2 regions of the Roseovarius sp. BRH_c41 genome follow, and region 2 is predicted to be linked to the other one. Evidence: riboswitches for the same ligand, from Rfam matches in the RefSeq annotation. Region 2 holds a riboswitch; the other holds the start of a gene.
The links. A riboswitch is a leader RNA that binds a small molecule or an ion and turns the genes downstream of it on or off. The one in region 2 is predicted to bind S-adenosylmethionine.

Region 1: it holds a riboswitch for S-adenosylmethionine, as region 2 does, so the genes downstream of both, metZ (O-succinylhomoserine sulfhydrylase) here and VR71_RS12280 (hypothetical protein) in region 2, are expected to answer to the same signal.

The regions. Positions count from the first base shown of each region.
Region 1 is NZ_LADY01000015.1:1,856-5,474, reverse strand. Features, by position in the region: gene VR71_RS04185 (TrkH family potassium uptake protein) at 1-117, opposite strand, end outside; gene VR71_RS04180 (DUF1127 domain-containing protein) at 181-408, opposite strand; gene VR71_RS04175 (glutathione S-transferase N-terminal domain-containing protein) at 568-1,227, opposite strand; gene VR71_RS04170 (alpha/beta hydrolase) at 1,256-2,197, opposite strand; SAM riboswitch at 2,311-2,387, shown strand; gene metZ (O-succinylhomoserine sulfhydrylase) at 2,444-3,619, shown strand, end outside.
Region 2 is NZ_LADY01000039.1:5,603-9,221, forward strand. Features, by position in the region: gene VR71_RS12275 (hypothetical protein) at 1-673, opposite strand, end outside; SAM-I-IV-variant riboswitch at 771-877, shown strand; gene VR71_RS12280 (hypothetical protein) at 973-1,296, shown strand; partial or broken gene VR71_RS12285 (exodeoxyribonuclease I) at 1,767-2,396, shown strand; gene VR71_RS12290 (AAA family ATPase) at 2,612-3,619, shown strand, end outside.

The DNA of each region.
Region 1 (3,619 bases), on a different contig from region 2:
CACCGGCCAATGTTCCCGCCCTTCGGCGATATCCACCAAAAGCGGCAACGCCATGGTCAGGCCCATGGCCATGACCATCAGGCCAACGAGATATCCCACGGGTCGCATATCGAACATGAGGCGCAGAGTTGGCGGTTGCCACTCAGACTGTCAAGCTGGATCAGCGCTTGCGCGGCCCTCTTAATCCGGCAGAATGTCCTCGAACACAAAGCTCGGTATATCACTACGGCTCAGGCCCATGCTTGCCAGTTCCGACTCGCTTAGGCTCTGAAGATAGGCCACACTCGCAATCCTCTGGCGCGCCAAGAGATAGCCATTCATCCCGGCGGCGCGTTCCACCAGAAAAAGATCCAGATCGCGCCGCCATTGGGCGGGCATGAACCGGGTTATCAGGTCGCTTTCGGCCATGGGGTTCCCCTTCTTGGATCAGACAGGTCCCCTCCCTCTGCTCATGATACCGCAACAGATCGCAAAAATCGCGCACCCTGTTGAATGCCGCGCAAAGTGTTGCTGCATTGCAGCATTCCAATCAACTCGGCCTCACCCACCGCAATAGCCGTCTGCGACTCACGGCTTCGCGGTCGGATCACGTCGCTTGTCGGCATGCAATGCCCGCCCGCGCCGGACCCCCTCCCGCGCTCCCACACGCTCGAGCCAGCGGGCGAAATGCGGCTTGTCCTCCAGCGTCTGTTGCTGCCCCTCCCAGAGCGAGCACCAGCCCCAGAGCGCCATATCGGCGATGGAATAGAAATCACCCGCAACAAAGTCATGGCCGGCCAATTGCCGATCGAGCACGCCATAAAGCCGCGCCACCTCACCACGGTAGCGGTCCTTGGCATAGGGGATATCGTCCTTGGCGAATTTCAGAAAATGATGCGCCTGACCAGCCATTGGCCCGACACCGCCCATCTGCCACATCAGCCATTGATCGACCGCGATATGGTCGCGCATGCTCTCGCCGTAAAACTGCCCGGTCTTGCGCGCCAGATATTGCAGGATCGCCCCGGATTCGAAAATATGGATCGGCGCGCCGTCCGGCCCGTCGGGGTCGGTGATGGCGGGGATGCGATTGTTGGGCGAGATTTTCAGATACTCAGGGGCATGCTGATCGCCCGCCCCAATATCAATTAGGTGACAGCGATACGGCAGGCCCATTTCCTCGAGGGCGATGGAAACTTTCCAGCCATTCGGCGTGGGCCAGTAATAGAGGTCAATCGGGGCGGGCATCGGTCAATCTCCTGCGCAGTGTGCGCGCTCAGAATGACGGTTTGCGCCCCATTGGCAAGGGCAGGCGTATCTCTGGCAGGGTCAGAAGGCGCGACCAGCGCGGTTCGGACACGCAAGGCAGCGCCGCCCGGAGCGCGCCAAGCGGCAAATCCGGGCCACGGCGCAACAGGCTGTTGTAAAGGCCAAAGACACCGGGCCGGGTATAGGGCGACCAGTGACAGATACGCGCGGTCGCAGGCGCTATGGCAAATCCCGCGCGCTCCAGCGCCGCCAATGTGCCGGAATGATCCATCTGAAGGTTCAGCACATTGGCCCCGCTGGGCAGCGCAAGACCCAGACTCCGGTCCCCGCGTTTGGGCGGAGCAATGAGACATTCCAACAGGAAATCGTAAAAATCATTCTCGCGGCTGGTGATATTGATCACCTCCGCACAACGCCCCGCAGGTGTGTCGAGCGCCTCTGCCGCGCGCTGACCAAATTCCGCCCCAGCCAACAGGATCACCCGGCTCAACGCCCCCGCCGGCAAATGCCGCAGCGCCGAGAGGACAACCCGCGCGCCCAGCGAATGCGCCACCGCGTGAATGGGCCGCTCCGGGGCAATGGCGCGACACATCTCAATCACCTGCGCCAGTTGACGACCCGCCTCGGCCGCCTCGGCATAGGCACCCCAGATATGGCCACGCGCCTGCCAGCCAAACCCGATGCCCAACCCTTCGTCAGGCGCACCCGCGCCAAATCCCAACCCGGCAGGCCAACTGCGCACCTTGAAACAGGTGCGCTCCGGGGCGAGCGAAAAAATGTGGCGATGCGGGCATTCCGTGGGATGGTTGGGCGCGTATTTGAAGCCATGCACCATCACGATCACGGGGCCATCTCCCACCGGGAGACCGGACAGGACAGAGTCCAGATCACCCGGCCCGTCATGCACCATCGGCCCCATTGGCCCCGCATTCACATGGATCAGCGGCATGTCCCTCATCCCACTAGATGTTGTGGGTGTGGGGTAACCGACACATACGTCGCTAAGGTGACGCTTGCATGAAACCTGCGTGACACAGTTGACGACGCCCGCACGCAGGAGTAATGCGCGACTGTGGCGATTTGTTACCGGATTGCGGGCCACGTTAAACAAACCGCTAAAAGGTCAGGATGAAAGGCCCCTTTCGCTTGACCGCGTTGGGGCTTTTTTCATGGGCGGGCTGCCCGGAGGTTGGATATGAGCGAGACTTGGCAAAAGCGCACCAAACTGGTGCATGGCGGCACGCGACGCAGCCAGTATAACGAGGTGAGCGAAGCGATTTTCCTCACCCAAGGGTTTGTCTATGACACCGCCGAGGCGGCGGAGGCGCGGTTCATCAAGGCGGGCGCGGATGAGTTCATCTATGCCCGCTATGGCAACCCCACCGTCGCGATGTTCGAAGACCGGATCGCAGCCCTTGAGGGTGCCGAGGATGCCTTTGCCACCGCAAGCGGCATGGCGGCTGTCTCGGGCGCGCTCACGTCGATGCTGCGGTCAGGCGACCATGTGGTGTCCGCCCGTGCCCTATTCGGCTCCTGCCTCTATGTGCTCGAGGAAATCCTGACCCGGTTCGGGGTCGAGGTGACTTTCGTCGATGGCACCGATCTGGACCAATGGCGCGCGGCGATCCGGCCCGGCACCAAGGCGGTATTCTTCGAGACCATCTCGAACCCCACGCTCGACGTGGTCGATATCCGCGCGGTGGCGGAGTTGGCCCATGCGGCGGGCGCGCTCGTGCTGGTGGACAATGTCTTTGCCACACCCGTCTTTTCCCGCGCCATCGAACAGGGTGCGGATGTGGTGATCTATTCCGCGACCAAGCATATCGACGGGCAAGGCCGCACGCTGGGCGGGGTGATCCTCGGCACGCGCGATTTCATCCGCGGCACCGTCGAGCCCTACATGAAACACACCGGCGGCTCGATGTCGCCCTTCACGGCTTGGGTCATGCTCAAGGGGCTCGAGACCATCGACCTGCGCGTGCGCGCACAGACCGCAAGCGCACAGACGATTGCCGATGCGTTGCAGGGCGATGCGCGCCTGGCGCGGGTGATCTATCCGGGTCTGCCTAACCATCCGCAGCACGCTCTGGTGCGCGCGCAGATGGGCGAAGGCGGCACGGTTCTGGCGCTCGACCTCAAGGGCGGGCAAGAGGCGGCCTTCCGCTTCCTGAACGCGCTGGACATCGTGATCATCTCGAACAATCTGGGCGATGCGAAATCCATCGTGACCCACCCCGCCACCACCACGCACCAGCGCCTGCCTGCCGATCAAAAGGCGGCGCTCGGTATCACACCGGGTCTTGTCCGATTGAGCGTAGGGCTGGAAGATTGCGGCGATCTGATCGACGACATTCGCAATGCCCTGGAGGCC
Region 2 (3,619 bases):
CTGATTGTGAACCGAATAGTTCTGAGAAGCGCCTTCCGATGCGATCGATCTTCTTCTTTCGATCCTCTATGTCTCGCAATCGATCCTTTAGAGACTTGTATGATGCTCCCGTTGGTTGTGGCACGCCCGGAAGACAGAACACTTCATTGGCGACGTACATAAATGGCGTCGGCGGCGGGAACCCTTCAATTCCTTCCTCGATTTTAGGCTCCTCCCCGGTCGAACGGCGCCACCAGTAAACAAAAAACTCCACCAGGTACTCTCGAGATGTATCCACCAGAAAGGGTTCATCGCGTGGCTTGGTCGTCAGGTTTTGGACCAGAGCCTCCAGGCCGCTCCGAAGGTCATCCAGAGCGAAAAAATCGTCATTCAAAGGGTTTCCTCTCAAGGCATGCTCGACAATCAGTGTCAGTCCGGCCTCGTCTGCTTCTTGCAGCGCGGCAAGGAGTTTTTGCGTTCTCTCGGAGATCCGACGAAGCTTGGTGACTTGACCCTTGTTTACAAAGCCGCGCAAAAACTCGGCCTTTCTCTTGTAAGCGGCAAGGATCGGTTTGAGTTTTTGCCAACTCTCGGCGTCAATCTCCGGCGCCGCCTCTTTGAAGTGTTTCCTGAGGCCGCTTTGAACACGGCTTTGAAACTCTTGAGTCAAGCTGGGGAATACGTCTTGTGTCATATCAATTATACCTAGTGAACTTGGGCGTCGGGGAGAAGCCATGACTGGTCGAGGTGCTACAGCCTATTGTAACAATACCGCCTCCACTGTAATGTCATACCTGCATCAAGAGTGGGCGCTGAGCCTGCACCAACCTGCTGACCCAGCAAGGTGGTTCCCCTCTAGGGAGATGCGGCCGAAGATTAGGCAACGAAAGGGTCTCCCATGAGACACGCCATTCAATACAAGACTCGTGTCGCTAGGATGCGCACGATGCCGATCTTTGGTCTTTCTGTTAATTTTGCAGGAGGCGAAGACACATGGCACAGAACCATCCCCCGAGATTTGATCAGACCACGCGAACCTTATTCCTGAGGCTGACGATTGCGCGTGCGATGACGCCACGCATGCAGAAACGGCTTTATGCCCTACGCGAGCTTGAACGCCTGCTTGCCATCGCGGCCGACGGTCATCAACTTGGCGTGCGCGGCTTTCTTCTGAACTCTCTTGGGAAAGATTACCCCGTCAGCAAGAGGGCTATGGATCTCGAGCTACGCGGGTACGGACCTCAGCGCTTGGTCGAGGCCGCCGAACAGATAGAACTCAAACTCTGGGTGCAGCCTCATGCGCATCGCAAGGGCTAGCTACAGTGGCGCGGTCGGCGCAAGAAGAAGTGAGAAAACGATGAGACTACGAGACCTTTGGTGCGAGCAGGATGGGCCCGCGCAGCCAATCGATGAGGGCGTCTGGACACGCCAGAGAGATCGAGCGGAGATGAGAAGCATCAAGAAGAGTCTGCGGGCGCTCCGCAAATCACATGCAATGCAGACCCGACTGCACGGTGGTGCTGCGCGGGAGCGATGAACTGCGTACCAAAAAAACTAAATACAAAGGGTCTCGGAGAGTGTCCGGTCTCCTGTGTAAGCAGATGATTGCGGCGCACTGCGTGCTTGAATGCTGGTCAAGGAACCCGATCAGCAAGTGCAAATAGTAGCTTAATTTACGCCAGATCCTGTCGAACTAATGGGGAGTAGCTCAGGTTGAGCGTTTTGGCGGTGGCCCGCCTCGCGGCACGAACGGCTGCTTCTGCGGCACGTCAGCCAGTAACGCCAATCAGGCCGTGTTCTTCGACCTTGACGCTGCCGACTCTGTCGATCTGCTGGCCGCCGCCGATGCCACAATCTTTGCCGAGGTGGACGCAACGCCGAAGATCATCCGCTCTCTCGCCATCAACAAGTCGCCCGCGCTTCTCGCCGTACCCAACCCGAGCCCCCTGCACATCCAGCGTGCAGAGGTCATCGCGCAGTCGCCTGATTTCAGAAGCCGCGTGTGCAAGGCGCTGGCCGCGCGCTTCCCAAAGGATCCAGCAGCCCCACTGACCCCAGTTGAAAAGCAGATCTTCGGCGGGTTCTACAGCCACGCTGACAAAGCCCTGCTGACTGAGTTCCAGCGCGCGGACTGGCGGCGGCGTCAGGAGATTACTGCGAGCCTCACCGACGCGCGCCTGCTCCAGCTGGGTCGACGTCTTGTCGCGTTCCATGCACCTGCGCTGCTCTCTCCGGAAGAGCATGGCCAATTCGACGCGTGGCTTCGTGAGCGCAGGTCTGCGCCCAATGCGCCGGACACCGAATGGACGGGCTTGGCGAAAGCGCGGGATGCTCTGGGTGAATTGCGCGCAAAGGCAGGGGTTGATCAGGGATTGGTCGTGGAAATTGAAGCTTATCTGCAACATTTCGAACCTTGAGCGCTCTCGGGCAGAGCCGGCTTCCCGGGCAGCGCGTGGTCGTAAGGTGCAGGCAAGGCGTGATTTTCAGGATGTTGGAACAAGGCTGAAGTTGTGCCTATAGTTTCCTACTGAATAAATATGGTATGTGCCGCGCTCGGGCATAATCAGACCCCCACGGCAGAGCGGAACATCTGCTGTTGGAAAAAATATAATTTCTGGAAGGACGACACTGCATGGCGAGGTTTAATCCACATCATAACAACAGCAAACTCTATCCCGCGATGCGCGAGTTTGCGGCGGAATGTCTGTTGCGCGATGGATCACTGTTGCAGCCTGGGCTAACGCTCTGGACGTCCGAGAACCTGGAAGAGCTTGATCGTTCATTCGTCCAGAACCCAGATGCAGGTGACGGCACATACTATGTCAAACTTGGGCAGCAGGTTGGGGCTGGCTCGCCTGATAGTCGCAAACTCATGGCCGAGCTGCACTGGCTGCTGTTCGTTTTCCCCAGCGACATGAATGCCTCGACGAAAGTCGAGCGGATCAAAGAGATGTGGGCTTGGTCCGGCGAAGACCTGCCCGATGACGTCGCTTTCCTGAATCATAACATTCTCGAAGGTCTCGGCCATACGGGGCAGGCCTACAAGAACCACAGATGGCGCGAATTGAGCTTTCTGATCGGAGCGCTTCAGCTCTGGAAGAAGCTGCCGCCGGATCAACGCGAGGAAAATCTCGCGCAGTCAAACCGGTTCACCGCGTTCCTTGACGCCGCGCCGGGGGTAGAAGGGCGGCAATTGCGCCATATCCTGCCGCATCTTCTGTTTCCTGACGAATTTGAGCGCATTTCCAGCCCGCGTCACAAGCGAGAAATCCTTGAAGGCTTCGGCGTGGTCACCCGTCGGGATGCCAACAAGATGGACACGGCCTCACTCGATGCAGCCATTGAGGAGCTGCGAAAGAAGCTCGACTCTGAGCATGGCCGGGCGATCGACTTCTATGAGCCAGATATTGAAAGCAAGTGGCGGGACCGCGGGGCGACCTATCTGGTCAGTTGGAACCCCGCAAAGTGGGACTGGCAGTCCTTCGCGGAAGACCGCGCTACCACGGTTGCGGGCGAGACTGTCACGCATCCCTGGCGGACCAGCTCGAAGAAACCGAAGGTTGATGACCGGGTATACCTCCTCCGAACGGGGCAGGATCCACGCGGGGTGATCGCCCGCGGCAGGGTGGCTAAAGCGCCT